DNA from 2 places in the Mesorhizobium sp. BAC0120 genome. Region 2 is predicted to be linked to the other one. Evidence: riboswitches for the same ligand, from Rfam matches in the RefSeq annotation. Region 2 holds a riboswitch; the other holds the start of a gene.
What was found. Region 2 has a riboswitch for cobalamin ahead of SAZ10_RS07485 (ABC transporter ATP-binding protein). Riboswitches for the same ligand answer to the same signal wherever they lie in the genome.
Positions count from the first base shown of each region.

Region 1: it holds a riboswitch for cobalamin, as region 2 does, so the genes downstream of both, SAZ10_RS02080 (DUF1636 family protein) here and SAZ10_RS07485 (ABC transporter ATP-binding protein) in region 2, are expected to answer to the same signal.

Region 1 covers NZ_JAWRCU010000001.1:442,271-457,187, reverse strand. Annotated here, with positions in the region: gene cobG (precorrin-3B synthase) at 1-1,485, opposite strand, end outside; gene cobN (cobaltochelatase subunit CobN) at 1,482-5,042, opposite strand; gene cobW (cobalamin biosynthesis protein CobW) at 5,045-6,082, opposite strand; gene SAZ10_RS02080 (DUF1636 family protein) at 6,079-6,498, opposite strand; cobalamin riboswitch at 6,554-6,763, opposite strand; cobalamin riboswitch at 6,857-7,053, shown strand; gene SAZ10_RS02075 (CbtB domain-containing protein) at 7,089-7,268, shown strand; gene SAZ10_RS02070 (CbtA family protein) at 7,284-8,066, shown strand; gene cobU (bifunctional adenosylcobinamide kinase/adenosylcobinamide-phosphate guanylyltransferase) at 8,059-8,571, shown strand; gene cobO (cob(I)yrinic acid a,c-diamide adenosyltransferase) at 8,573-9,187, shown strand; gene SAZ10_RS02055 (cobyric acid synthase) at 9,416-10,879, shown strand; gene cbiB (adenosylcobinamide-phosphate synthase CbiB) at 10,860-11,834, opposite strand; gene cobD (threonine-phosphate decarboxylase CobD) at 11,833-12,894, shown strand; gene SAZ10_RS02040 (tyrosine phosphatase family protein) at 12,891-13,400, shown strand; gene SAZ10_RS02035 (creatininase family protein) at 13,410-14,207, opposite strand; gene SAZ10_RS02030 (RidA family protein) at 14,204-14,596, opposite strand.
Region 2 covers NZ_JAWRCU010000003.1:131,745-146,661, reverse strand. Annotated here, with positions in the region: gene SAZ10_RS07530 (amidohydrolase family protein) at 1-6, shown strand, start outside; gene SAZ10_RS07525 (XRE family transcriptional regulator) at 3-632, opposite strand; gene SAZ10_RS07520 (ABC transporter substrate-binding protein) at 750-2,345, shown strand; gene SAZ10_RS07515 (serine hydrolase domain-containing protein) at 2,357-3,466, shown strand; gene SAZ10_RS07510 (helix-turn-helix transcriptional regulator) at 3,691-4,665, shown strand; gene SAZ10_RS07505 (autotransporter domain-containing protein) at 5,153-9,508, shown strand; gene SAZ10_RS07500 (S41 family peptidase) at 9,769-10,770, shown strand; gene SAZ10_RS07495 (GNAT family N-acetyltransferase) at 10,858-11,373, opposite strand; gene SAZ10_RS07490 (alpha/beta hydrolase) at 11,755-12,639, opposite strand; cobalamin riboswitch at 13,114-13,321, shown strand; gene SAZ10_RS07485 (ABC transporter ATP-binding protein) at 13,528-14,316, shown strand; gene SAZ10_RS07480 (ABC transporter substrate-binding protein) at 14,339-14,917, shown strand, end outside.

The sequences.
Region 1 (14,917 bases), on a different contig from region 2:
TACAAATGCATCGGCTTCCGAGCCGACAAACGCGTTCGCCAGCCGGCTCGCACCGAGGCGGTTCAGGCAGGCGGTTTCGCCCTCGCGGGACTGTCTTTCGGCTGCAATGAGCGCAGCGACGCGCCGGAATGCGGCCACGGTATCTTTCTTTGCGACGCTGGCGATCGGTTGCTTTCCCCAGGCTTCGACCACCAGGCCGGCGCCGTCGTCAAGGCCGAGCAGAGTGAGACCGGCATGGCCTGGCCTGGCACAGCGTTTTGCGCAGCCGGAGACGTGCAGGTCGAAACCGGATGGCAAGGCTGGGGCGACATCTGCCGCGATCGCGCGCGCCGGAATATGACCCGAAGCACAGGCGGGCGCGCCGGGGCAGGCGGCCATGCGAGAGCGCGGGTCGCCGGGGTCGATGATGAGGGTGGCTTGCCTTGCTGCGTCGCGGATGGCGTTAGCCGAGGATTCCGAGGGGCAGAGCAGGATGAGGGTGCGTCGGGGTGCGAGGCGGATTTCGGTAGCGCCGAGGGATTCGGCCCTCGTGATGAAGGCGATCAGTTGCGCGGCGTGCAGATGGCCGAAGGGAAGGGCCGCTGGGAGGGCAAATTGGCCGTTCGTCAGCGCAAGTATGCCGGCTGGCGCCACATAATGATTGCGATGCTTCCGCTCTACGGCGCCCCCCTCTGTCCTGCCGGACATCTCCCCCACAGGGGGGGAGATCGGCCGCTTTGAGGAAGCCGCATCTCCTGCAGCGTTGGCGATTGGCAAAATCCTCGATGACAGCGCAATCTCCCCCCTTGTGGGGGAGATGTCCGGCAGGACAGAGGGGGGCGCCGTAGAGCGCCGAACTTTGACAATGATCTCTCTCAGGATTTCAGGCGATAAGTTTCGCGCCCGGCCTTCTCGGCCAAGTGCCGCAATCTCACTGAGGATCGCCAGCGCCGCGTCGCATGCAGTATCTTGCTCAAACTCGCCGAGATGAGTTGCCGTAGCCGCATCCCCGGCCACGGCAAGTTCCCAGGCGACGCCGCATCTCGTCAACCGAACGTCGCCCGCCACCTCATCCAAGCCAGACCGCCCGCCGCCATCCACCACGACCGACACTTTCGGCCCAAGCCGAGCTTCGAGACCCGCCCCCGCAATCCCGGCACGAATGCGCGCCGCGAGCGGGCGCGGATCGGCGATCTCCTCTGGGTCGAGCCCGGCGAGCGGGCCCGTCTCGACCGGAACACCGCCACGCACTTCGATGCCGAGCGCGTCGACCTCGGCTGCCAGTTGTGCGGCCGACTTCGCCGTCAGCCCCCTGATCTGCAGGCTCCCGCGCGCCGTGACCTCGGTGATACCGTTGCCGTGGCGCTGCGCCGCTTCAGATAATGCGATCAATGCCTTGGGCGACAATCCTGAAGCGACAGGATTAAGACGTGTCAGCAACCCATCGCCGGTCTGCATCGGCGCAGCAAGCGTCGGGCAAAGACCTCGGCGGAGTAGCGCGTTCATGCGGCGATCTCCTGAGAGCGTGCCTCGGCGATCAGGGCGGCAAGGTCGTCGTCGATCGAATTGCGCAGCGGGTGCCAGAGGCCGCGCCGGCGCGCCGCCGCGAGCCGCTCGGCTATCGAGCGGGCCGCGGCCGGGTTCTCGCGCAGCATGAATTCACGTACCTTCGCGTCGCCCAAATAGGCGTCGTGCACGGCCTCGATCAGCGCGCCCGGAATTGCGCCGGTCGTCTCAGCAAAACCGACAAGCCGGTCGACAGTCTCCGCGAATTCGGCCGCGCCGCGCGGTCCGTGCCGCATCTGGCCCTCGATGAAGCGCGGGTTGACGGCGCGCGCCCGGACCGCCCGCGCGACAGCCTCGACGACCGAGCGCGCGCGTGGGCGAGCTGGATCGGTCGTGTCGAGCGCAATCAGGTCGGCGCTGCGGCCAAGCGCGGCAAGGGCTGCGGCAAAGCCGCCGATGAAGGCGACATCGGCCGAACCCTCGAGTATGTCGCGGCCGGGGTCGTCGCCGCTGTGGATCAGCAGCTCGGCCTGGGACAGCCGTTCGGCAAAGGCGCCCGGCGCCGCTTCGCCGTCGCCGTCCGTGCCGCCGAAGCTGTGAGAGGTCGCCTCCATGAAGGCGCGGCCGATCTCTTCGCGCTCGCCCCATCTGCCGCTCGAAAGCAGTTCCTCGATGCCTGCCCCGTAAGTGCCGGGCGAGGTGCCGAACACGCGGCGCGGTGCCTTGCCTGCATGACGGAAGGCCTCGGCAAGCGGATTCTCGCCATCGGCCTCGTCGCGTGAGGCGACAGCTTGGACAGCGGCATCGATCAGTGCGATCTGTGCCGGGAACATGTCGCGGAACAGACCGGAGATGCGGAATGTAACGTCGATGCGCGGCCGGCCAAGCACGGCGGGCGGAAGGACCTCGATGCCGGTGACACGGCCCGTCGCGGCATCCCATTGCGGGCGGCAGCCCATCAGGGCCAGCCCTTGCGCGATCTCCTCACCGCCGGTCCGCAGGCTCGCGCTGCCCCAGAGATCGATCACTAGCGAGCGCGGCCAGTCGCCATGATCCTGGGCATAGCGGCGCAGCACCTCGTCCGCAGCCGCCTTGCCAAGGTCGCAGGCGGTCGGGGTGGGCATGGTGCGCGGATCGGCTGTGAAGAGGTTGCGGCCGGTCGGCAGCACGTCGCCACGGCCGCGCGCCGGCGCGCCCGCCGGCCCAGCGGCGACATGGCGGCCGTCGAGCGCGGCAAGCAGAGCAGTCCTCTCGGCCTCGGCGCTCTTCAGCCTCAGCGTCTCGGGCTCGCCGGGTGCAGCACGGCCGAAGACGTGCAGCCCGTCCTTGATGGCGAAATCCTTGAGGTCGCAGAGCCAGGCGTCGATGCTGAGCAAGGCGGAATCAGGGTCGTCATCGCTGTCGACGCCAGCCTCGCCAGCGAGTCCCGTCTCGTGGGCCGTCTCGACGATCAGTTTCGCGAGCCGGTCACGACGGCGGCGGTCGAGGCCATCCGCCTGCGCATACTCGTCGACCAGCCGCTCGAGCTTCTGCTGGTTTTCGTCGAGTCCTGCGCCGGTGAGCGGCGGAGGCAGGTGACCGATCGTAGCTGCGGCAATGCGGCGTTTGGCTTGCGCGGCCTCACCGGGATTGCTGACGATGAAGGGGTAGACAACCGGCAGCGGCCCGGTGACGATCTCCGGGAAGCAGTTTTGGCTCAACGCCACCGTCTTGCCGGGCAGCCATTCCAGCGTGCCATGCGCGCCGACATGGACCAGCGCATGACAGCCCAGCGTTTCGCGCAGCCAGAGGCCGAAGGCGATCAACTCATGGCGGGGCGGCAGCTTGGGGTCGTGATAGTCGGCGCGGCGATCCTCGGTGCGGCCGCGGTCGGGGGCGAGGGCGACGGTGATGTTGCCGAAGTGCGCGGCTCGGAAGGCGATTTTTCGGTGAAGCTGCCGCCCTTCGGCGCCCCCCTCTGTCCTGCCGGACATCTCCCCCACGAGGGGGGAGATTGCGACGGCCGCGTTGGTTTCGCCAATCTTCGACGTAGCAGGAGAGGCGGTTTCCTCGAAGCTGCCAATCTCCCCCCTTGTGGGGGAGATGTCCGGCAGGACAGAGGGGGGCAACGTAGAGCGCCGCGCCTCAGGCATTTCCTCGACGCAATCTGAACCCGCCCCCCACGCCGCCTCAACCGCAGCCATAGCCTCGACCGGCAGCGTCTGAGCCAGTCCCACATATTCCTCGACGCCCAGCCCTTCTCCCGCGCGCTCCAGCAGATCCAGCAACGCCCGCGGCGAATCCGGAATCCCTTCAACGGCATAGCCGGCGTCCTTCAGGTCATGCAGCATGGCAAGCACGCTCGTGGGTACATCGAGGCCGACGGCATAGCCGGTGCGGCCCGCAGCGCCGGGATAGTCCGGCATCAGGATCGCGATGCGGCGCCCTGCCGGCGGCGTGCGTTGTAAGCGGATCATCGCCGCGATTCGGGCGGCGACCTGCGCGATCCGGTCCGGCTCCGGGCGATTGAGGAAGCCGCGGAAGGCGAGCGCGTCGTCAGCTTCGCGCTCGGCTTTGAAGCCCAGCGCGCCGGCCTGGATGCGGCCGTCGAGCTCCGGCAGCACGACATGCATGGCAAGATCAGCAGGTGCGAGACCGCGCTGGCCATCCTGCCATGCCTCATGCCGGGTCGTCGCCGCGAAGGCCTGGAATACCGGCACCCCGATACGGTCGAACAACGTATCGGCGCCAGGCTCGGCCCCGCTCGCAAAGGCAGTGGCCGTCACGATTGCGGCAGGCGACAGCGCCGCTGCCGCCTCCTCAACGAAGGTGACAACGGCCGCGTCCTTGAGACTCGACACGAAGACTGGCGCCGCAGCAATGCCATAGTGACCGAGCGCCTCGGCCAAAGCGTCGATCGGTGCCACATCGGCGGCGAGCAGCATCGAGCGGTAGAAGAGAATGGGAACGACGGGCGCGGCGCCGGGGATGCTTGCCGGATCAGCGTAGTGCGCTCGCGTTTTGCCGGTCGACGGATCATAAAAACCGACTTTCGGCAGCGGCTCGGCTTTGCTGACATAGACGTCACAGCCGGTAAGGCGCGCCATGCGCCGTATGGCGAGCCGCATATTCGCAGGCCCGCCCTCGCGGAAGCAGGCGAGCAGCGCATCGAGTTCCGTCTCGCAGAGCGTCGAGAGCTCGATCAATCGCCCGTCTCGCTCATGGCTCTCGCCGGGCAACAGCGCCAGCGCGAAATCGTGTTCGCGCGCTGCCGCCGCGAGTTGGTCGCAGCCGTAACGCCACCATTCATAGCCACCGAGGATGCGGACCAGGACCACCCGTGCATGCCGGGCGACCTTGTCGATCCAAAGGTCCACCGACATCGGATGCCGCAGGTCGCGCAGTGACGCGAGCCGCATTTCGGGCACCGCGCCGGCTTCCGCCTTCCAGGCAGCGGCGAGCGCTGCAAGGTCGCTGTCGGTGAAGGACAGCGCCACCATGTCGGCAGGCGTCTGGTTCAGATCGACCGGCTCGGCCAGATCTTCCAGAGACGCCGACGTGGTGGCGAGAAGGTGCATCGTCAGCCCGCCAGTATCTTTTCGATCGCGCTGCGGTCGATGCCTTTGAGGCCGATCACGACCAGCCGGCTGCGACGTTCGTCGGCGGCAGTCCAGGCGCGGTCGTAATAGTGGCTGACGCGTGGGCCGACGGCCTGCACGAGCAGTCGCATCGGCTTGCCGCCGACCTCGACGAAGCCTTTGACCCGCAGCACGTTCTCTCTTTCGGCCGCTTCGCGGACGCGCTCGGCGAGCTTTGCCGGGTCGGGAACCGCCGGGATCTCCACGACGAAGCTGTCGAACTCGTCATGCTCGTGGTCGAGTTCGTCGTCATGATGCGTCTTGCGCGCGTCGATCTCGTCCTCGACCGCCAGGCCCAGGCCGAGCAGGATCGATGGATCGACCTTGCCATGCGTGGATGGCACGATTTTCACGGCGCGCGCCAGGTGCTCGCCGACGATGGCATTGGCGCGTGCAGCGCCTTCGGCGTCGATCAGGTCGCTCTTCGACAGAATCACGAGATCGGCGCAGGCGACCTGGTCCTCGAACACCTCTTCGACCGGATCGTCATGGTCGAGCGAGGAATCGTCGATGCGCTGCGCCGCAAGCGCGTCCAGATCGGAGGCGACCTTACCGTCGGCCAGCGCCGCGCCGTCGACCACGGCGATGACGCCGTCGACTGTCACGCGGCCCTTTACCGACGGCCACTGGAAGGCCTGCACGAGAGGCTTCGGCAGGGCGAGGCCCGAGGTCTCGATGAGGATGTGGTCCACCTTCGGCGCCCGTGACAGGATGGTGTCGAGCGCCGGCACGAAATCGTCGGCCACGGTGCAGCAGATGCAGCCATTCGCCAGCTCCACCACATTCTCCTCCGGACAGGCATCGACGCCGCAGCCCTTCAGGATCTCGCCGTCGATCCCGACATCGCCGAACTCATTGACGATGATCGCCAGCCTCTTGCCGCCTGCGTTCTCGAGGATGTTGCGGATCAGCGTCGTCTTGCCGGCGCCGAGAAAGCCGGTGACGACGGTGCAGGGGACGCGTTCGAGCGATGCTGTCATGAATTGGTTCCGATGATGCTGAGGGGAGGGATGCGGGCAACCAGCCCGCGCTTCAGGCTTTCCGGCCGGCCGCGCCAGGGCAGCAGGCCGTCAGTCGAGGTAGCGAAGAGGCGGGCGCCCTCGACGAGGTCGGCGGCGCAGTCGACGGTGAGGTCGCCGAAGACATAGCTCCAGGCGCCTTCCTTTATCAGCGCTGCTGAAAGGCGGCGCTTGCAGTTGCCCAGGCATTCGATCTCAACGACCGGGATATCATGTTGGGCCGCCGCCCGCTGCGTGGCGGCAGCGAGGATTTGGCCGGGGCGGGGCGATGCGTCGGACCCCGACGAATCGCGGCAGGTGCGACAGATCAGGATAGCGACTTCGCCCGACGGTTTGGCCGGTCGAAAGGCATCAGGTGCCGCGCTCTGATCGGGGATATCGCGCTCGAATTCCAACCCTGATCTCCACGCCCGGGAACACCCGCCAGGCTTCGAGGAAGACGTTCGCGACGGCAGGTCTCCTGGCTCGCAGGTCATTGCCCTTGCGCCGCCTTCCCGGGCTTGCCGCCCAGTGGCCATCGGCGCTCGGCTCACCGCTTACAGTTGCGGGGACAGCCGCGGAGTTGGGGCCTTTTCGCCCCGCACCGCATTCCCTCTTAGCCCTTCCCCTTGCAAGGGAGGGACCGTCACTTTGGCATTTATGCTGCCGCGATGATCGCTGTCAACGACGCGGGCGTCTGCTCCTTTTGCGACCGTCCATGTCCGAAATTCGATTTGCCGTCGAGGCAAATTCGTCTATGGTCTCGTCGTCGGCGGTTCCCGTAAGGGAGCCAAGAGGGAATGCGGTGAGGGTTTTTCGCCTGAAGCCGCGGCTGCCCCCGCAACTGTGAGCGACAAGTTCGCCCCGAATGCCACTGGGCCTTTTGGCCTGGGAAGGTAAAGGCGAGCATCGAGTCGCGAGCCAGGAGACCTGCCGCCGGCATGCTTCTCTCGAGAGCCCTCGGGTGGAGGGCGAAAAGGATGGGACAATGACTACTGCTTCTGCTTCCCTCGGCGCATCGGTCAGCCGGCAATCGCGTCTTATGCAGCTGGCGCTCGCCGGACTGCTCGGCCTGTTCGTGGTCGGCTTCGTCGGCTTCTCGCATATCGACGCCGTTCACAATGCGGCGCACGACTATCGCCATTCGATGTCATTCCCCTGCCACTGACGAAAGCCTGAAACCATGTCTGTCTTTCGCAACGTCGTCTTCGTGGCGGCGCTGGCGGGGCTTGTGGCTGCGGTCGTGATGACCGCGCTGCAGATGTTCTCGACTGTGCCGCTCATCCTCCAGGCTGAGGATTATGAGCAGGCCGCAGATGTGAGCGGCCATGACCATGCCGCGTTCCCGGCTGATCAGCATGCCGGTGCCGCCGACATGTCCACCACGGCTATGGCGTCGGAAGCCGCCGCGCCCGCGCACGAACATGGGGAAGGCGCCTGGGAGCCGGCTGACGGCTTCGAGCGCTATTCCTTCACAGCGCTTGCCAACATCGTCACGGGAATCGGCTTCGCGCTGATCCTGGTCGTCGCCTCTGAGTTCGCCGGCGGGCTCGCCAGCTGGCGTCAGGGGCTGCTCTGGGGCCTTGCCGGTTTTGCCGTCTTTACGCTGGCGCCGGGGCTTGGCCTGCCACCTGAACTGCCCGCAATGCCCGCCGCGGATCTCGCCGCACGCCAGGTCTGGTGGTGGGGAACCGCTGCGGCAACGGCGGCCGGGCTGACGCTGATCGCGTTCCGGCGCGCGCTGCCCCTCGCGGCTCTAGGCGTCGCGTTGATTGTCGTCCCGCATATCATCGGCGCGCCGCAGCCGGCCGATTTCGAGACGCCGATCCCGGAGGGGCTGCACCATCAGTTCGTGGTGGCAGTGACGGTCACCAACCTGGTGTTCTGGGTCGTTCTCGGCATGGCAGCAGGGGCGTTGCGCTCACGCTTCATGAGCGGCGAGGACCTGCGCTCGAGCTTTGCCTGAGCCTGGCCTGACGCTCATCATCGGCGGTGCGCGCTCGGGTAAGAGCGCGCATGCCGAAAGGCTGGTCGCCGAGCTTGAGCCGCCGTGGACCTATATCGCGACGGCCGAGGCCTATGACGACGAGATGCGCGAGCGGATCGCCATGCATCAGACCCGTCGCGATGAACGGTGGCGGACGCTGGATGCGCCGCTCGACCTGGCCGGGGCACTCGAAGGCATTACCGAGGGAGCGCCTGTGCTGGTCGACTGCCTGACGTTATGGCTGACGAACCATATGCTGGCAGGCCATGATCTCGAAGCCGAGTGCCGGCGGCTCCTCGAGGTGCTGACGAAGCCCAGGGGAGCGTGGTTCGTGGTTTCCAACGAGGTCGGCTTGGGCATCGTCCCCGACAATGCGCTGGCGCGCCGCTTCCGCGACGAGGCGGGTCGGCTCAACCAGCGGGTAGCGGCGGTGGCGGATCACGTGATCCTCACGGTCGCCGGACTTCCGATGCAGGTGAAATGAGATGGCTGAAATTGATCGGAAGGAAGCCGAGCGGCATCGCGCCAAGATGGAAAAGCGCAAAGCCGTGCAGGATGCCGAGGTGGCCTCGAAGACGATCGAGAAGGGACTGTTGATCGTCAACACCGGGCCGGGCAAGGGCAAGTCGACCGCTGCCTTCGGCCTGGCATTGAGGATGCTCGGCCATGGCCGCCGAGTGGGCGTCGTCCAGTTCGTCAAGGGCGCCTGGCATACCGGGGAGAAAGATGCCTTCGCCGTCTTCGGCGACCGCATCGAATGGCATGCGATGGGAGAAGGCTTCACCTGGGAGACGCAGGACAAGGCGCGCGACATTGCCGCTGCGGAGCGTGCCTGGGCGAAGGCCAGGGAACTGATGGCCGATCCGTCGATCGGGCTCGTGATCCTCGACGAGCTCAACATCGCGCTCCGCTATGATTATCTCGACCTTGCCGAAGTCGTAGCGGCGCTGCAGGCCCGGCGTGAGGACCTGCACGTCGTCGTCACCGGCCGCAACGCCAAACCGCAGCTGATCGAGGCTGCGGATCTGGTTACGGAGATGGCGCTTGTGAAGCATCACTTCGCTGCGGGCGTGAAGGCGCAGAAGGGGATAGAGTTCTGAGCCTGTGATGTTGGCGCTCTACCTTGCCCCCCTCTGTCCTGCCGGACATCTCCCCCGCAAGGGGGGAGATTGGACGGCCGCCTTGGTTTCGCCAATCGCCAACACAGAACTAGATGCTGTCAAATATGAAGGCCAATCTCCCCCCTTGTGGGGGAGATGTCCGGCAGGACAGAGGGGGGCGCGACAGGGCGCCGACCGTTCCGAACCTAACGTTGCGGTACCCCTCCCATGACCGCCCGCGCCATCATGTTCCAGGGCACCGGCTCGGATGTCGGCAAGTCGCTGATCGTCGCAGGGCTGGTGCGGGCGCTCACCAATCGCGGGCTCAAGGTACGGCCCTTCAAGCCGCAGAACATGTCGAACAATGCTGCGGTCACCATCGACGGCGGCGAGATCGGCCGTGCGCAGGCCTTGCAGGCGCGCGCTGCGCGCGTGGCGCCGAGCGTCCATATGAATCCCGTCCTACTGAAGCCACAGAGTGAGGTCGGCGCGCAGGTCGTGGTGCAGGGGAGGGTTTTCGGTGCGGCCCGGGCCGCCGAGTATCAGTCCATCAAGGCGACGCTGATGCCGGCCGTGCTCGACAGTTTCGCGGCGCTCAGGCGCGAGGCCGACCTCGTGCTGGTCGAAGGGGCAGGCAGTGCCTCGGAGGTCAATCTGCGCGAGAACGACATCGCCAATATGGGATTTGCCCGAGCAGCACAGGTTCCGGTCGTCGTCATCGGCGACATCGACCGCGGCGGCGTGATCGCGAGTCTCGTCGGCACCAAGGCCGTGCTCACCTCCGATGATGCGGGCATGGTGCGCGGCTTTCTCGTCAACAAATTCCGCGGCGACCCCGCGCTGTTTCAAGACGGCATGGCGATGATCGCCAAGGCGACGGGTTGGGAGACGCTCGGGCTGGTTCCGCATTTTGCGGAGGCACACAGCCTGCCCGCCGAAGATGCGCTCGGCCTGATGGCGAAGGACAAGCGACGGCCAAAGGAAGCGAAGGTCAAAGTCGCGGTACCGATCCTGCCGCATGTCTCGAATTTCGACGACCTCGATCCGCTCGAAGCGGAGCCCGAGGTGGAGGTCGTCAAAGTAATGCCGGGCTCGGTCATTCCCGGCGACGCGGACCTCGTCATCCTGCTCGGCTCGAAATCGACGATCGCCGACCTTTCGGCGCTACGCAAGACGGGCCTGGACATCGATATCGCCGCGCATCGTCGACGCGGCGGGCTCGTTCTGGGGCTCTGTGGCGGCTATCAGATGCTCGGGCGGCGGCTGAACGATCCGGACGGGATCGAGGGACCGGCCGGGAGTGTGGACGGGCTGGCGCTGCTCGATGTCGAGACGCGGCTGACCGCGGAGAAGCGCCTCGTTGCGGTGACCGGAACCACCGCCGACGGCACGCCCTTTCTGGGCTACGAAATGCATATGGGTGCGACCGACGGACCTGACCGGGCGCGGCCCTTCGCGGAACTCGCGGACGGCACGCCGGAGGGCGCAGTTTCAGCGGACGGGAAGGTTGCCGGCACCTATGTGCACGGCCTGTTCGCCGACGACCGCCAGCGTGCGGCATGGCTCGAGCGGCTAGGTGCTATGAGCGGCGGCTTCGACTACGAGGCAGGCGTGGATGAGACGCTCGACAAGCTGGCGGTGCATCTTGAGAAATATGTCGATCTCGACCGGATCATTGCCCTTGCAGAATGACGGCCGCAGCGACAATCCCGATCACGGCACCCAGCAGCAGGTCGGCCGCATGATAGAGTTTCAGCGCCCTGCGGATGTCCGCTGCAGTCGCTGCGCGCCGACCTCCGGCGCCCATCTCGGCATCGCCCACGAGCACGCCGCCGTAATAGCGCGGGCCTGCGAGCGACAGGCCGAGCGCGCCGGCCATCGCCGCCTCCGGCCAGCCGGCATTAGGCGACCGGTGCTTCGACGCATCGCGCAGGACCGATTTCCAGGCTCTGCCCGGAGAGGCGCCGGGCACGATGAAAGCCGCTGCAATGATGAGCAGTGCGGCAAGCCGCGAGGCGGGAAGGTTGATCAGGTCGTCGAGGCGGGCTGCGGCCCAACCGAAGGCCTGGTGGCGAGGCGTTTTGTGGCCGATCATGGAGTCGGCCGTATTCACGGCCTTGTAGGCCACGCCCCCGGCGAGGCCGCCGATCGCCAGCCAGAAGGCTGGCGCCACCACGCCATCGGAGAAGTTCTCGGCAAGGCTTTCGATCGCCGCGCGCGAAACGCCGGCTTCGTCGAGACGTTCCGGATCGCGGCCGACGATCATCGAAACCGCCTTGCGGCCTTGCGCAAGTCCGCCGGTCTCAAGCCCCGTAGCGACCCTTCCGACATGCTCGGCGAGGCTCTTTTGGGCAAGCAGGCTGCTCGCCGGGATGGCCGTTGCGATGATGCCGAAGGGGATCAGGCTGAAAATGCTCTCGATAAGCAATGCAGGTACAATCGCCGCAACGAGCAGGATCGCCAATGCGAGCATGCCCATTGTTTGTCGCAGCCTCGGCGAATCGAATTGGCTATTCAGCCTCCGGTCGAGCAGCGAGATCAGACTGCCGATCCACGTGACGGGATGACCAATCGCCTTGAACAGCCGGTCTGGATAGCCGAACGCGAGTTCCAGCAGAAGCGACAGGAAAGCGAGAGGAAAGGCCATGGCGCGCCCTGAAGCGAGGCTCCGTCGAACAATATTAGATCAGCCAGTGCTCGATCACGGCGGCAGCCTTGCGAACGCGCGCCAGCTGTTTCCCGGCGCGCCGGAGCCGTGGATCGATCTTTCGACCGGGATCAACCCGCACTCCTATCCGTTTTTCGATTTGCCGCAAGCGGCGTTGACGCTGCTGCCCGAGCGGTCACGTATCGCCGAGCTCTGCGCCGTCGCGGCGCAGGCCTATGGCGCGCCTTCTGGCGCAAATATAGTCGCGGCGCCGGGGACGCAGATCCTGCTACCCCTCGCGATGCGGCTGGCGGATCCCGGCCGGGCCGTGATCCTCGGCCCCACCTATGCCGAGCATGCGCGTGCGGCCGCGCTCGCCGGGCACCAGGTTGTTGAGACCAGCCGCATCGAGGATCTCTCGGCTGCCGATCTCGCGGTCGTCGTCAATCCGAACAATCCCGACGGCCGCGTTCTCGAACCCGGCCTCCTTCTGGAGCTTGCCGCAACCCTGCGGGGGAGAGACGGGCTGCTCGTCGTCGACGAGGCCTTCATGGATGTCGGACCGGCCGGCGCCAGCCTGGCCGGCGACGCCGACCAGGACGGACTCATCGTTCTGAAATCCTTCGGCAAGTTCTTCGGTCTCGCCGGCCTCAGGCTGGGCTTCGCCCTGGCATCATGGCCGATCGTTCAAAGGCTCGAAGGGGAGCTTGGGCCATGGGCGGTATCGGGTCCCGCGCTCGAATATGGCCTCAAGGCGCTTGCCGATCAGGGTTGGCGCTCGGCTATGCAGAAACTCCTGGAACAGGAAGCAGCGCTGCTCGATGCGCTGCTCGCCCGCCACGGAATCACCGTCAACGGCGGCACGCCGCTCTTCCGATTCGTCGAGCACCAGGATGCCGCACTCATTTTCCACCGACTTGGGGCCGAGGGCATCCTCGTCAGGCGATTCGAGCGCTTGCCGAACTGCCTGCGTTTCGGCCTTCCGGCTGGAGAGGTCGAACGGGGACGCCTTGATAAGGCCTTGACGGAATGGCGCGAAAAGCGGGATGAGGCGCCATGATCTATGTTTGCCCGCTTTCGAAAATCGAGGAAACAGCCGCGAGAACCGGCGCGAACCGAATGGTGACACTGATCACCGCCGGCACGCAGGTGCTGCGGCCGACAGGGCTTGCCGAAGCGGACCACCTGTTCCTCGCAATGCACGACATCATCGAGGAGCTGCCTGACATGACGCCGCCGGGCGATGCGCATGTCGAAGCGCTGCTCGACTTCGCGCATAACTGGAACCGCAGGGCACCGCTTCTGATTCACTGCTTTGCCGGCATCAGCCGCTCGACCGCCGCGGCCTACACGGTCGCCGCCGCGCTTGCTCCGCAGCGCGACGAGGCCGAGCTTGCTGCGACCTTGCGCCGGGTTTCGCCGTCGGCGACCCCGAACATCAGGCTCGTGTCGATTGCCGATCGGCTGCTCGGGCGACAGGGCCGCATGATTGCGGCAATCGAGTCGATCGGCCGGGGCGTGGAAGCCGCCGAAGGCGTTCCGTTCGCGCTGCAGATCGACGGCTGACGGAAAAAGTTAGCTCAGATAATCCGCGAGCTGCGCCTTTCGCACGTCCCTAAGCAGCTTGATGAAGCCTTCCGCCTGAAGGCGCGCGGTGAGGCGGCCTTTCTCGGCGGTCGCAATGCTCGCATCGCCAACTACACCTTGCGGGTTGAGATCGCTTGCGATCCAGGCGAAGGCATGTGTGCCGGTATGGCGAAGCAGCTCGAAATCCTTTTCGGCGCGCGCCACGGCCGAGACGAAATTCCGGGCCTTCGTCATGTCGACAAGGTCCGGACGGAAATGCAGCATCAGCGATGTCTCGACATCGCCGCCATGGATGCCGTGGCGATCCTCCAGCTCCGTATACATGCCGGCCGGCCGACCGAAGCGCTGCCAGCTCGTCTTCACCGCCAGCATTCCGTGACGGACACGCAGCTCGCGCGTGACGATGCCCATGATCTCCTCGTTGCCGCCATGCGAATTGACGAAGACGATCTTGCGCAGACCGGCGCGCGCCACCGAGGCGCCCAGTTCTGTCCAGGCTTCGATCAGAGTCGCCGCGGGGAGAGTGATGGTGCCCGGCGCATGCAGGTGCTCGTTGGATTTGCCGACCGATTGAACCGGCAGGATGCGGATATCAAGATCGTTGGGGAGGATCTCGGTCACTTCGTTCAGCATGCCTTGCATGATCGACGTGTCGGTCGAGACGGGTAGATGCGGTCCATGCTGTTCGATCGCGGCAATCGGCAGCACGGCGATCGTCGCCTCAGGGTCGATCGAGGCATATTCGGTGGTCTTGTAGTCGCCCCACCAGACGCGTCTTGCCGTCATGCTGTCTCTCCCGCGGCCGTCACTTCCACTTCGACCTTGAACTCCGGCCGGGCAAAGCCCGAGACGATCATCAGGGTTGAGGCAGGAGCCGGTTCGGAGAACAGCCGATCGCGCACATCCATATAGGCCCTTAGATAGGCTCGGTCCGTGACGTATGCATTGATCCGAATGATGTCCTGAAGCCCCAGGCCTGCCTCGCCGAGGATGACGGCAATATTCCTGAAGCACAGCTCGGCCTGCGCGCCGGCGTCCTCCGGCACGACGTCGTCGGACCCGATGCCGAGCTGGCCAGAGCACAACACTAGCCGCTTGCCTGGCGGCACCTCGACCCCGTGGCTGTAGCGCGCAAAAGGCGGCTTGATCGACTTCGGCGTTAGATAGTTGAGCACCGTATTCTCCATCTTGCCGCAGCACCCTAAGCAGGCATTCGTGCGCTGTCCAACGAATGCCTGCTTAGGGTCCTCTGCTTGCCGCAGGTACTCAACGCAAAACCGTGGGACACTTTTGCGGAACCTGCTTAATTGCTCGCTAGCGGTCTCTTCATGACCGCTGTGCGCCGATTCCAATCACGATGGACTTGCGTTTAAAAAATAGGCACGATGCGGCAGGTAGCGGCAGGGCCGGGTAGCCGATCCGCAGCTGAATGACGAGCGAGATGAGGCGAAAGGCGTGTAGGCCCATGGCACGCGTCTTGCTTCTCGTCCTCTTGG
Region 2 (14,917 bases):
AACTAGCGAGACTTTCCGGCCGACTCGATCTCGTTCAGGCCAAGTAGCGTCTTTTCCATGTCCGCCTCCTCGCCAGAACAGACGCACAGCATCTCGGCGTCGCCCTCGCCGACAGAAAGATATGCGTGGCCCATCGTGGAATCGATGTAAACGCTCTCGCCCGCCTTCAGCCGCACCGGCGAGTACTGGTCCGTGTGCAGCTCGATTTCGCCCTTCAGCACGATCAGGAATTCCTCGCCGGCGTGGCGAGTGAGTGGCCCGAACTGTTCCAGGCTGCGGGCGCGCGCGAAGGCGCGTATCGGCACCATGCGTTTGTGCACGAGGTCGGTGGCAAGGTAGTGATAGTCATAGTTGCGCGTGAGTTGGCGCAGCGTGTTGGCTGGCGCCGTAACCGAACGGCGTGTACGCGGCGGCGGTTCGCTGCTGCCGCCACTCAGCAGTTCCGTCACATGAATGCCCAATCCGCCGCAGATCTGCAGCAGCTTGTCGTAGCTGAGCGACATCTGGTCGTTCTCGACCTTGGACAGGGTCGAGACGGCAACGCCAGTCGCGCTGCTGACGTCGTGCAACGTCCAGCCGTGCTTTCTGCGCAGGCTGCGCAGACAGTCACCGAGCCTGGGCTGTTCGTGCATTCCGGGGTTCCTCTCGAGCGGTCAACCATTCTAACCGAATCCGGCAGCTGGTCACTTTCGCACAGAGCGAATTTTTCCTATACGCTAAATCTACTAGCTGAATAGGAAACGCTCCCGATGAAGTCCCTGCTCCTCTTGCGTGCCGCCGTCCTCGCAACTTCCGTGTTCGCGGCTGGACATGCCGGCGCCAAGACTCTCGTCTATTGCTCGGAGGCGAGCCCCGAGACCTTCACGCCGATGATCGGGATCGCGGACTCGACTATGGACGCCGCGGCCAAGACGATCTTCAACCGTCTGGTCGAATTCAAGCCAGGCTCCACCGAAATCGGGCCGGCCTTGGCGGAAAGCTGGGACGTCTCGCCGGATGGCAAGGTCTACACTTTCCATCTGCGCCGCGCCGTGAAGTTCCATTCCAGCGCGCATTTCACCCCGACGCGGGACTTCGACGCTGACGACGTGCTCTATACTTTCAATCGCCAGCGTGACGCGAACAATCCCTACCACAAGCTCGGCAAGGCTTCGTACGAGTATTTCAACGCGCTTGGCCTCGGCTCCATGGTCGACAAGATCGAGAAGGTCGACGACTACACCGTTCGCTTCACGCTGACGGCGCCGAACGTGACGTTCCTCTCGGGTATCGCGCTCGACTACATGTCTATCATGTCACTGGAGCAGACCGAGAAAATGGTCGCTGCCGGCACGCCGGAACTGATCGACAGCGAGCCGGTCGGTACCGGCCCGTTCATGCTGCAAGCATACATGCTGGACAGCCAGATCCGCTATACGGCAAACAAGGACTATTGGGGCGGCGCGCCTAAGATCGACACGCTGGTTTTCGCCATCACGCCTGAGCCAACGGTCAGGGTGGAGCGGCTCAAGGCCAATGAGTGCCAGGTCGCTGCGCCGCCGCCGCCGTCCGCGATCGCCGACCTGAAGGGCGATCCCGACATCGACCTGCTCCAGCTCCAGGGGCAGAACGTCGGCGTGCTGGGCTTCAACGTCGAGCACAAGCCGCTTGATGATGCGCGGGTGCGCGCCGCGCTCGCCAAGGCGATCAACCGCCAGGCGATCGTCGACGCGGTCTACCAGGGTGCCGGCAGTGTGGCGGGCAGCGTGGTTCCGCCGGCGCAGCTTGGCGCCGTCAAGGACGCTGGGATCGACTACGATCCCGAAGGCGCGAAGAAGCTGCTGGCCGAAGCCGGTCACGCCGACGACCTCTCGGTGACGCTCTGGGCGATGCCGGTCTCGCGGCCCTATAATCCGAACGCACGCCGCATGGCCGAGCTGATCCAGGCCGACTGGTCAGCCGTCGGGGTGAAATCCGAGATCGTCAGCTTCGAATGGGGCGAGTATCTCAAGCGCACAGCCGCGGGCGAGCATGACACCTTCCTGCTCGGCGGCAGCAGTGACAATGGCGATCCCGACAACATGCTGAGCTATTTGCTGACCTGCGAAGGCGTCGCCGGCGGCTCCAATCGCTCCCGCTGGTGCGATGCCGATTTCGACAAGCTGCTCAAGGAAGGTCGCGAGACTTCCGATCCTGCCAAGCGCGCCGAGATATATCGCCAGGCTCAGGAAATCGTGAAGCAGAAAGTGCCCGTCGCGCCGATCGCCCATTCCGTCGTCTCGATCCCCGTGCGCAAGAGCGTGCTGAACTACGTGCTCGATCCGTTCGGCCGGCAGAATTTCGCCAATGTCGACGTCGCCGAATAGGGCCATAGCCGATGAGCTCAAAGCCGGAAAAGATCGACGGAATGCTTGCGGATTACATCGCACAGGGAGCAGTAGGAGCCTCGATTGCTTTCGCGCTCGACGGCCAGCCCACAGAGACCATCACGGCCGGCCTGGCGGACCGGCGCGACGGCACGCCGGTCACGCCTGACCGGCTCTTCAAGATCGGCAGCTGCACGAAGACATTCGTCGCCGCCGCTCTGGTCCGTCTTGCCGCGGACGGCAAGGTCGATCTCGGTGCGCCCATCGCACAGTGGTTCCCCGACCTGCCGGGCGCGAAAGAAATTGGCGTCAGGCAATTGGTCAATCACCGCAGCGGGCTACCGGAATTCGAGTACGACATACCGATGGATCCCGGCCGGGTCTGGAAGCCATCGGAACTCGTGGACATCGCCTTCAAGGCCGGCGGCCAGAAGTCTCCGGGCGGCCCGGCCGTGTACAACAATACCGGCTATGTGCTGGCAGGGCTGCTGATCGAGCAGGTCACCGGCGTGTCGCTAGGTGCCTATGTTCGCCAGGCGGTGCTGGAGCCGCTGAGCTTGCGCGACACCTGGTCACCCGCCACCGAGGCGTTCCCGAGCGAACGGCTGGTACGGGGCTACTACCATCGCCCGCCGCCGCCAGTGGGCGCGGGCATGGACATCGCCTCGGGTGGCGAGATGTGGCGCATGGAAGGCGTCTTGCCGTACTCGGAGGAGTTGCAGGACTCGTCCGACACGTTCCCCTATTCGGGCGCCTATGGCTGCGGGGATATGGTCTCGACGCCGGGCGATCTCGTTTCGTTCATGGGCGGACTGTTTGCCGGCAAAGTGGTGTCGCCAAGCTGGTTCGAGGAGATGTTCGGCAAGCGTGCTCCGGTCTCTTTCCCCGGCACGCGATTGCGCGAGACCGGAGCCGGCCTGTTCCAGAGCAGCTATGGCGGCCGCGATTTCTACGGACATCAGGGCAGCATTCCCGGTTATGTCTGCGTCATGCAGCACGATCCTGGAAGCGGGCTGACGATCGCCATGGCGAGCAATGTAGGCTCCGGCAACCGCCTGTCCTTCCAGGCAAGCGGGCTGCACGAGGTTGTGGACGAGGCCATACGCGCGATTCTGGATTGAGTTCGCCGACCGCTCAAACAGCAGCGATTTGGGATGCGGTTGCCCGTTCTTGAACCTGTCCCTGGTTAGCGCGTAAGTTGCGGTGTCATGGGACACATGCAAATTTCGCCAATGTTCGTCTCCTGCAAAGCTTGTTCATCCTCGGCCGAGACGATCGCGCTCGGCCCTCCCTATTGTTGCGGATGCAACTTTTACGGGCGAAACAGCGCTCGGGGGCGAGACAAGTGACCGTAACTCCGGTTCCGATGCAACGACTATCCACGGAAGACATTCCGCAACGTGAGCGGCTGTCCTTCGTGCATGATTTTGTCGGCCACTACATTGGCGGCCTGCGCTTCCGCCATCTCGACAGTGAGGACGTCCGCATCGATCTGGCTGCCATGTGGCTTCCCGGGGAACTGACCGTCGGCCAGACCTGGTTCTCTCCGGTGCATGGGGCGCGCGCACGCGACCTGCTCCAGGACGGGCGCGAGCACTATCTGCTGGCGACCCACAACGAGGACCACGAGCTCTCAGTCGACGGAAAAGATCCGGTCAGAGTAGCCGCCGGGGACCTGACGTTGGTGAACGAAGCCGTTTGCTCCGAATTCTGGTTCGGCAAGCCTCAGGCGGTCTATGTGATGGCGCTGGATCGACGGCTGCTCGCCAGGCTGGCGCCACGCGTGGACATGGAAGCGAGCTACATTCTCCCTGCAACGGCCCCCCACATGAGGTTGCTCACGGGCTATGCCGACAGTCTTCGCTCAAGCCCGCCGACCACGGAGAAGGCGAGCGAGATGGCCTCGCGCCATATATATGATCTCACCGCCCTGGTTCTCGATGGATTTGTGCGCGGCGGTGCCGAGCGCAACGAGATCAGCATTGCGGAGGCGCGATTGAAGCTCGTTCAGAAGGACATTCTCGAGCGGCTATCCGATCAAAGCCTTCACATCGATGCTGTCGCGAGACGCCAGGGTGTGACGCCGCGATACATCCAGCGTCTTTTCGAGAGTAGCGGCACCACCTTCTCGGATTTCGTTCGCGAGCACAGGCTTGAGCTTGCCTTCCGGCTTCTCAGGGAACGCGATCCCGGCTCCAGCACGATCACCGCTATCGCCCACGATGCCGGCTTTTCCGAATTATCGTCGTTCAACAGGGCGTTTCGGAAGCGCTTCGAAGCGACGCCGTCCGAGATCAGAGCGGCGACTCTGCTCAAATAGCTGTTCCTACCGAAAAATTGAAATAACGCCGCGCGACAGATGAAATCTGCCGCGGCGTTCGGCGCTTTGTGACACCAAACGCCTCAAAAAATCCTCTCCTGTTCGTCTCTTGCAAAGGTCATTCGTTCTCGACGGAGACGATCATGTAGGTCCCTCCGTATTGCTCTCAATAACCGGTGCGGAATCGTTGGGGGTATCTTGAGACGGTTGGAGATTTTCGGTGCGCAACTTCTTTTCGCGAGCTGCGATAGGGAGCGCAAGCCTGACGACCGGTGCGCGCGGCCACTAGCTGAAGCCGTGCCCACTCCGAAAAGGACCGGCAGCGAAAAGCCTGCCGGACAAGGGGCCACCTTCTGGCGATGGAGTTTCACGGCGTCGTCCGACCGACCGCGCCGCGGCTGAAACGGTTCCTCCTGAACTCATCCGAATGAACTCCGGCCGCCGAGATCGACGCGGTCACACCTCAAGTCCTTCCAAGGGGTAGATAATGAAAGCGCACAATTCGAAGCTCGCCGTGCGTTCCTTTTCCAGCCTGAAGACCAGTCTCCTCTCGGCAACGGCGCTGGTCGCGGCGGGAACGCTGCTGGCGAAACCGGCAGCCGCGGCCCCTGTCATCTACACCCAAAACGGCACCTATTCCGATGCCGTCACGGTAGGGAAGGCGAATTCGATACTTTATCGTTCCGGTGTGGACGCGGTCTTTGCCGGAACCGTTAACTATGGGGATGCGACGGGCGGACACCTTTTCCTCGGCGAGACGACAGCAAACAATGGAACGCTGGTTTTCGCGCCCACCAGCCTGACAGCCAGCCCGGCCTATAGCGGCGTCATCATTTCGGGCGGCGTTGTCCGCTTCGGCTCCGATGCGGCGCGAGACTTTTACAGCCGGGCCGGCACGATATTCGGCGTGGCCGGCGGGGTTTTCGATCTCTACGGCGTCAGTCAGACCGTCTATGAGCTGACCAGCCTGGGGACTGTGACCGGTGGCACGATCACCAATAACGGCGCCGATGCCGCCGTTCTCACGATATCGAACAGTGGCCTGTTTGCCGGGACGATCGCCGACGGCACCAATACGGTTGCGCTGCGCAAGGAAGGCGACGGCCTCCTCCAGCTGCGCGGCAACAACAACTATTCGGGCGGCACGACACTTGTCGGGGGTATACTCGATCTCGGCCATTCCAATGCGCTTGGAACAGGCAATCTGAATATTGAAGGTCTGGGTTCCGTCATCTCGCTCGGGGATCGAGTAGACATCGGCAACAGCATCGTGCTCGGCGATGCGGCGCACGCTGCGACAGTCTCCTTGCAAGTTCTCGATTCAGGGATAGGCTTTCTGGGCGGAGCCATCAGCGGCACCGGAGACATCTTCAAGACCGGCACTGGCGAACTCCGGCTCTGGGGCGCGCATTCAGTGGATGGGCGCATCTTCATCAACGCCGGCATATTGACGTCCGACGCGGACGCTGGCGGCGACATCTCCGATGCGGCTTCGCTCATCATCGACCGGAACGCGACCTTCCGCGTCATCGGGCAGGAGAAGGTGGGAGATATTGCCGGCACCGGCACGGTTCGCGTCGAGGCCGCCTCTCAGCTGACCGTCGGGCGGAACCGGTTCGATACGAGTTTTTCCGGCCGGATCACGGGGGAGGGCGTTCTTCGCAAGGAAGGTGACGCCACGCTGACGCTGCGCAGCAGCAACACCTATTCCGGCGGCACCTTTCTGGCGCAGGGGAAGCTGGTTGCAGCGGCCACGGGCGCGCTTGGCACCGGTGACCTGCGCGTCGGCGCCGCCACGCGGCTTGTCCTTGTCGACGGCGTCCGGCTCGACAACGACGTCACGCTTGACTGGTACAATCTCGACGTAGAGGTGGCGGGCGGAGGCAGCGCCACGCTCGGTGGGCGCATCTACCAGACCAATCCGGTGGAGAATCTGGAATTCTACAAACGTGGCAGTGGGACGCTCGTGCTCGCCGGTATGGGTTCGGAGGTGGACTTCGCGGAAGTCCAAGCCGGCACGTTGCAGGTGGATGGCTATCTGACGGCCCCCGTCACCGTGCTGTCGGACGCCACCCTCACCGGCATCGGCACGATCGCCGGCAATGTCGCGATTGACGGCATTCTGGCGGGCAGTTCCGACCAGAGCCTGACCATCGAAGGCAATCTCGCGCTGAACCGCAACGCTTCAGTCGATGTCAGGCTCGGCGCGCCCAGCAATGCTGCCCTCTTCGGCATCAGCGGCAACCTGACGCTGGATGGCTGGCTGAACATCGAGGATGCGGGTGGTTTCGGGCAGGGTGTCTATCGTCTGTTCGACTATGGCGGGGCGCTGACCGATAACGGACTCGAGGTCAATGGCCTGCCGGACGGCATCGCCCGCGGCGACGTCAGCGTCCAGACGGCGATCGCCCATCAGGTCAACATCGTGGTTGGGGATGCCCCCGGACCGGGCGAAGTCCCGACAATCCAGTTCTGGGACGGCGCCAACACTACCGCCGATGGACAGATCTCGGGCGGCGGCGGTACCTGGAACGCGTCCTCGACCAACTGGACGGACGCCAATGGCCAGGCCAACCACGCATGGGGCGGCCGGTTCGCCGTGTTCCAAGGCACCTCCGGTGTCGTCACGGTGGATGGGAGCAACGGTCCGGCGAGCGTGACCGGCATGCAGTTCGCTGTCAGCGGCTATCAAGTGAACGGTGGCCCGATCTCGCTCGCCGCGCCGCAGACCGTCATCCGTGTCGGCGACGGAACGGATGCCGGCAGCAGCTACCGCGCCGTCATCGCATCGAATCTCACCGGCCCTGGCGGGCTGGTCAAGGACGATCTCGGGTTTCTCATACTCGCCGGCAACAACAGCTATCAGGGCAACACGATTGTCCGCGCCGGCATGCTCGCGGGCAATGCGAACAGCATCCGCAACAACATCGTCAACAATGGCCTGGTGCGCTTCAACCAGAATACGGATGCTTCCTTCGCAGGCAGCATTACCGGCATCGGCCGCATGGAGAAGGAGGGTGGCGGCACCTTGCGGCTGACGGGCCTCAATACGCTCGATTGGGTGGTTCAGGAGGGCGCATTGTCCTCGACCACTGGCCTGTTTCGCAGCAATGTCGACACCCGCGATGCCGGCGTGATGCGTTTCGAGCAGAACGAATCGGGCATCTATGCCGGCAAGATCAGTGGCGCGGGCGAGTTGAGCTTCGCCGCCGGGGCCGGAAACACGATCACGCTCACCGGCGATTCCAGCGGCTTCACCGGTGAAGCCACGGTTGAAAACGGCGCCTTGGCGGTAAACGGCCGGCTTGGCGGCACGCTCGATGTGCTGGCAAGCGGCCGACTTCAGGGCATCGGCACGGTGGGAGACACGACCATCTCGGGCACGATCGCACCGGGCAACTCGATCGGCACGCTCAATGTCGCGGGCGACATCACCTTCAATCCGGGCTCGATCTATGAAGTCGAGACAAATGCCGCGGGGCAGTCGGATCGCATCAACGCCACCGGCACGGCGACGATCAATGGCGGCACCGTCCGGGTGTTGGCCGGAGCGGGCAACTACGTGCCGCAGAGCCTATATACGATCCTTCATGCCGATGGCGGGCGCTCGGGCACTTTTGCCGGTGCGACCTCGAACCTCGCCTTCCTCGATCCCTTGCTCAGCTATGACGCCAACAGCGTCTATCTGAGGCTGACGCGCAACGCTGTTGCTTTCCGGAATGTCGGCCTCACGCGCAACCAGATCGCCGCCGGCGGCGGCGTCGAAAGCCTGGGAAGCGGCAACGCAGTCTACGACGCGGTGCTGAACCTGTCGGCCGATCAGGCGCGCGCCGGCTTCGACCAGCTGTCGGGCGAAATCCATGCCTCGGCCCGCACCGCGCTGATCGAGGACAGCCGCTTCATCCGCAATGCGGTCAACGACCGCATCCGCGCGGCCTTCGCCGACGTGGGAGCGTCCGGCGGCACGGTCGTCACCTATGAAGACGGCAAGCCGCGGGCAGAGGAGGCGAGCACCGATCGCTTCGCGATCTGGAGTGAGGCGCTCGGCTCCTGGGGGCATACTGATGGCGACGGCAACGCGGCGCGCCTCAACCGCTCGACCGGCGGCTTCTTCATCGGTGCGGACGGGCTGGTGTTCGACAGCTGGCGCTTCGGCGCGGTGGCCGGCTACAGCCACACGAGATTCGACGTGGAGGATCGCCACTCGTCGGGCTCGAGCGACAACTACCATGTCGGCCTCTATGGCGGCACGCAATGGGGGGCGTTCGCTCTGCGCACTGGTGCGGCCTACTCCTGGCACGACATCTCGAGCAGCCGCAGTATCGCCTTCCCGGGCTTCAGCGACAGCCTGAAGAGCGACTACGGCGCCGCGACGGCGCAGGTGTTTGGCGAACTGGCTTCTGAGGTCTCGATGGGCGCCGCGCGCTTCGAGCCTTTCGCCAACCTCGCTTATGTGAACCTGCATACGGATGGCTTCACGGAAGAAGGCAAGGCCGCTGCGCTGACGAGCGCTTCGGCCAACACGGACGTGTCCTTCACGACGCTTGGCCTGCGCGCCTCGACGACCTTCGATGTCAATGGTGCGAACCTCACCGCCAAGGGCATGGTCGGCTGGCGGCATGCCTTTGGCGACGTGACGCCGCTCTCCACCCTGCGCTTCGCAGGCGGCGGCGATGCCTTCACGATCGGCGGCGTTCCGATCGCGCGCGATGCTGCGGTGGTGGAAGCGGGCCTCGACTACGCGCTGACGTCATCCGCCGTGCTCGGCATCTCTTATGGGGGCCAGTTCGGCTCGGGGGTCATCGATCAGTCGATGAAGGCAAACTTCAGCGTCAAGTTCTGAGCGCGAGCAAAGCCCCCGGGGCTGCACCGGGCCGATCGGGGGAGGAGCAATCCTCCCCTCGCATAGCTTGCTCCCCGGAGGGCAGCTGGACGCGGTGGACCGGAGTTCAACGCTCACGGGGCATCGCTGTGAATGTCTGTCGCCAGCTCAGAGTTTGCGATCCTGTCGCGAAAGTCAGGATTTCTGCGAGGTTGTATTCGCCATCGATTTGTCCAAAGTTGGCAATCGCCATAGTGCTTTGAATCATAACCGAGAGCCAGATGCCGTACCGCCGATCGCCGCTCCTAGCCGCCTGCTTCGCGACAATCTCCACGCTGATAGCGGTTCCATCCGCGACAAGAGCCGCGGCAGATTCCGACACGGCGCAGAGCGTGCCCTTGGATCAGGCATCGGTCGGGAAGGTGATCGGAAGTATCATCGTCGAGCTGCGCGAAGGCTATGTGTTCCCGGACAAGGGAGTGCAGGCCGCCGATGTGCTGGAGAAGGCATTGGCAGAGAACGCCTATGCCGGCGTGACTGATCCGAGCCAGTTTGCGGTGCGGCTCACCGAACAGCTCCAGGCGATCACCAGGGATAGCCATATGAGGGTGATCTTCGGCTTGCCATTCCCTAATCAGCCTCCACCTTCCACGCCGCAGGATGCCGGCTTTGAGGTGAAACGGCTAGACGGCAATATCGGATACATCCACTTGGCGCGGTTCGTTCCGCCTGAGGTCTTCAACCCAGCAGCCGACGACGCCATGCGCAACCAGTCGGATACCGCCGCGCTCATCATCGACATGCGGGACAACGGCGGCGGGCATCCTGAATCGGTAGCCTACCTCACCAGCTTCTTTCTCGATCCGGGCAAGCGCGTTCATATCAACGACCTTGTCTGGCGCAATCGTGGAACTTCGACCTTCAGAACGGAGGCGTTCTGGAGTTCGCCGACGCCGGTGAGCTATCTCGGCAAGCCTGTCTATGTCCTGGTTGGCCCAAAGACCTATTCGGCGGGTGAGGAATTTGCCTATGACCTGCAAGTGCTCAAGCGCGCGACCGTGGTCGGCGAAAAAACGCGCGGAGGAGCGAACCCGGGCGGTCTGAATGAACTCGGTTCCGACCTCTTCGTTGTCGTGCCGAGTGGCAGGGCGGAAAATCCGATCACGCACGGCAATTGGGGAGGTGTTGGCGTGCGCCCTGACGTCCAGGCTGCCCCTGGGACCACTCAGGAAACTGCCGTGGCATTGGTGATGGGCCGACTAGCCACGCCATTGACAAGGTAAGGTAGTCCCAACTTGAAGCCGATGCGCCAGCTTTCGCGCTGGCTCTTCTAGCTTGTGCCGTTGGTCGTGCCGCGCCACTGGCCCGCTTCAGGAGGCAGTTCCCTGGAGTTTTCTTTTCATGAAAATAGTGATGGGTTCCAGGCTGGCCGGAACCGTGCGGAAGCTGTCGCTTCTCTTAAAGCCAAAGGAATCGTAGAGCGCTATGGCGTCGCGCATGAATGTGACTGTTTCCAGCCGTACGACGGAGTATCCGTCCCTGCGCATCGCATCGATGCATGCGGTCATTAGGCCGCGGGCAACGCCTCTGCCTCGCATCTCGGGCCGTACATACATTTTCTGCAGTTCTGCGATATCGCCAGCTGACTTCGAATAGCCGGCACACCCGGCAATATTCTCATCTATCCGCGCCAGGAAGAAGCCTGCATCAGGCCTGCTGAACTTTTCCTGCAGGGTTTCGGGCGTGTGCCCGTAAATATATTCAATCAGTTCAGCATCTGGCACTCCGAAGTTGCGAGACTGTTCCGCGTCCCATTTTCTCATGGCATCGATCAGCGTGTGCGCCTCTTCAAAATCAGTTAGAGTATTTATTGCGCGAATTTTCATGATTTACACGTTCAAAATCAGATTGTGCCACCGTTGGGAAATGCAGATCATCACGGTCGGCTCAGTCCTGGCAATAATCCTGTCTACCGAACGGGAACTCTATCTGAAGAAGAAGCATAGTTCCCGGTCACTGACAATACACCGGGAGCAGAAGAAGCATCCTGGTTGCGCTATGGCATAGATGATCGGACAATTGGCGCCGCGGAAAACCCGAACGTCCGCGGCCAGATCTTTCCCGAGCGAAACGATTTTCGTAATCTCAGACGTGGTCGTTTGAGGGTGGCGTGGATCAATCGGACAAGATGGAGACTGTGATCCATGCTCTGCATGACGCATCGGCCGACGCCGATCGCCGGCGCTTCGACGACCGCATTCCAGCGCTTAGCCGGCGTCAGCGTTGATGCCGAGAAACTGCAGGATCACCCTCGCTGTCTGGTCAGGAAATTCCTCGTAGAAGGAGAGCTTGCCTTGCGGCAACTCAACACTCTCCACCGACGCGAGTGATGTGAGCGCGGTCATTTCCGCCTTCGACTTGGCGGGTGCCGAACCGCCATAGACGACCAGGATGCTCGACCTGACGCGCGTGGCCGCGTCGAGGAATGCCGTGCGATCGGCAAAGGGATCGAGTTCCCCGGTGACGAAGCGCAGCGAGGCATGGCGTGCGCCCGGCGCTTCGGTGACGGCGCGCTTTTCGGCCATTCGCTCTGGCGTCAGCCAGTCCGGGTCGGCATAGACATGGCCGCGCGCCATCATGCGGATAACAGGGCCGTTGACGTTGAGGCGATAAAGGGCCGAGCCGACGAGCGGTGGATCGACGGCTCTCGCAAGCCAGCGAAACAGCCGCATGCGCCGCCCTGTCATTGTCGGCAAGGGCCCGCGCCAGGTCGGCGAAAGCAGGCATAGCCGACCGGTGCTCGCCGGATGGTCGGCGGCCTCAGCCAATGCGTAGCCTGCTGCATGGCCGGCCGCGATCGTCACGGAGGGCTGGACGACGCGATCGAGCACGAAGCGGAGAAAGGCGCGATAGTGGTCGGGCCGCCAGTCGATTTTTGGGCGCGCAAATGTCCCGAAGCCGGGCCAATCGGTCGCCACGATCGAGAAGGCGGCGCCGAGCCGCTCCTGCAAGGGGCGCATCTCGGTGCGGGTCGAGATGGAGCTGAGCGCGGGCAACAGCAGAAGGCTCGGTCCTTGCCCAAAGCGGGTCAGGCCGAGGCGGATCCGCTTGCCGTCAGCCTCCCATTCGATCTGCTCTTCGCTACAATCCATGGCTCACCTGAATGGCGCAGGACCTCAGACGATTGTGCAGGCATGCATGCCGGCAACCAATTGTCGGCAGTCGCTTCGGTCGCTTGTTCCGCATCAAACCCGGTATTTCAAGAAGCCTGCTCGACAACATCACGAGAGGTTTGGAGCCGCTGGTTCGACTCCTGCGATACGTGTCGTCTCAGCGCTTCCTTGGTCTGCATCGCGGCTGTCTCAACGGGACAATGTGCGGCAGCTCCCTTGACGAATGTAATAACATAACATATCCCGTGGTCAACTCTCGCCGAGAAGGTAGCGAGCTTCCCCGAGGAGCGGCCGAAAGATCGATGATCGAAGGCTTCGCAGGCTGACAAGAGCGGCTGGCCGATTGCGACTTGCCACCGGCCGACTGCTCGCTATACGCCGCCTGAGCAGCGGCTTGAAAGGAGGAGAGCGACGGATCGGAAAGAATCGCCATTGCCACGACGCGACGGCCACAATAGGCTTCCGCATGATGGTGCTCCGAGTTGAGAAGATTCGGGGTGAAAAGGGAACGTGGTGCGGCTCTTCGGGGCCAAAGCCATGGCTGCCCCCGCAACTGTAAGCGGCGAGCAATATCCGAACAGCCACTGGCCGAAAGGCCGGGAAGGCAGGATGGCGCGAGGACCCGCGAGCCAGGAGACCTGCCATCATTGCGAGTTGACCGGACGGGGTGTGCCGGGAGGAAGCTTCGAAAGCGGCCTGGCGCCGCTATTGCGGCCGTCCTTCCGTGCCTGATCGAAAGAGGTATCGGTTGGAAGGCGTATCAGTTCTTCACAGCGTCGATGTACGCATCCGCTGGCTCGCCGACGGGAGGCCGGCGCGCTCGCAAGAGCGGGATCATGCTCTCGCGGCATTGCCAAAGGCAGTGCCATGAGCGCAGCGGTTCTCGAGGCGCGGCATCTTTCATGCCGGACCGAAGCCGGCATCAGCCTCGTCGAGGATGTCAGCCTGGAAATCAGCGCGGGCGAAAGGCTCGCCATCATAGGTCCCAACGGCGCCGGCAAGACGACGCTACTTCGCATGCTCACCGGCATGCTTCGGCCGAGCCAAGGGCTGGTCAGGCTCGCCGGCCATCGGCTCGACCGGCTGTCGGCGGCGGAACGGGCGCTGAGCATCGCCGTGGTCGGCCAGTCCGACCAGCCGGATCCGCGCCTCGCCGTGATCGATTATGTGGAGCTAGGCCGCGTGCCGCATGCGGGCCTGCGCCGCAGGAGCGAGGACCGCGATGTCGTCGTGGATGCGCTGAAGCGGACCAAATTGCTGCCGCTGCTTGCCCGCACGATCGGCTCGCTTTCAGGCGGCGAGCGGCAGCGTGCGCAGCTTGCCCGGGCCATCGCGCAGGAACCGAAGGTCCTCTTTCTCGACGAGCCGACCAACCATCTCGACCCTCGTGCCCGCGGCGAGCTTCTCGAGCTCGTGGCAGGGCTCGGGATCGCCGTCGTTGCGGTGCTGCACGACCTGCCGCTGGTCGCGCCTTTCGCCACGCGCGTGGCCGTCATGAACCGGGCGCGGCTGGCGGCGCTCGGACTGCCCCGAGAGACGCTGACGCCTGCCCTCGTGCGCGAGATCTTTGCGGTCGACGTGCTGAGATTGCCGCATCCGGGAGAAGAAGATCGTGAGCTGACGGTCTTCGACGTCCCGATCCGCCTTTCCCGCTGATCCCGATTCAATGGAGGACCGAATGAAACGCCTTGTGCTTTGCATTGCCGCCACGCTTGTTGCGCCGACGGCTTTCGCCTTTCCCGTCACCGTCGACAGTTGCGGCACGCCGCTGACCTTCGATGCGGCGCCGAAGCGCGCCGTCATCCAGGACATCAACATGGCCGAAATGGCCTTTGCGCTGAGACTGCAGCCTTCGATCGTCGGCCTGACCGGCATCACCGGCTGGTACAAGGTCGGACCCGAGTTCAAGGCAGAGCAAGGCTCGATCCCGGAACTCGCTCCCAAATATCCGACCTTGGAGAACCTCCTTGCGGTCGAGCCCGATTTCTTCTTCGCCGGCTGGTACTACGGCATGAAACCGGGCGGCGACGTCACGCCCGATACGCTTGCGCCTCACGGCATCAAGACGCTGGTGCTGACCGAAAGCTGCGTTCATCTCGACAAGAACCGGCCTGTCGCCTCGATGGATCTCCTGTTTGGCGACGTCGAAAAGCTCGGCCAGATATTCGATAGGGAAGCCGAGGCCGAAAAGCTCGTCGCCGGGTGGAAGGAGAGGCTTGCCGACATCACGGCCAAGGTCGGCGAGCGCAATGGCACG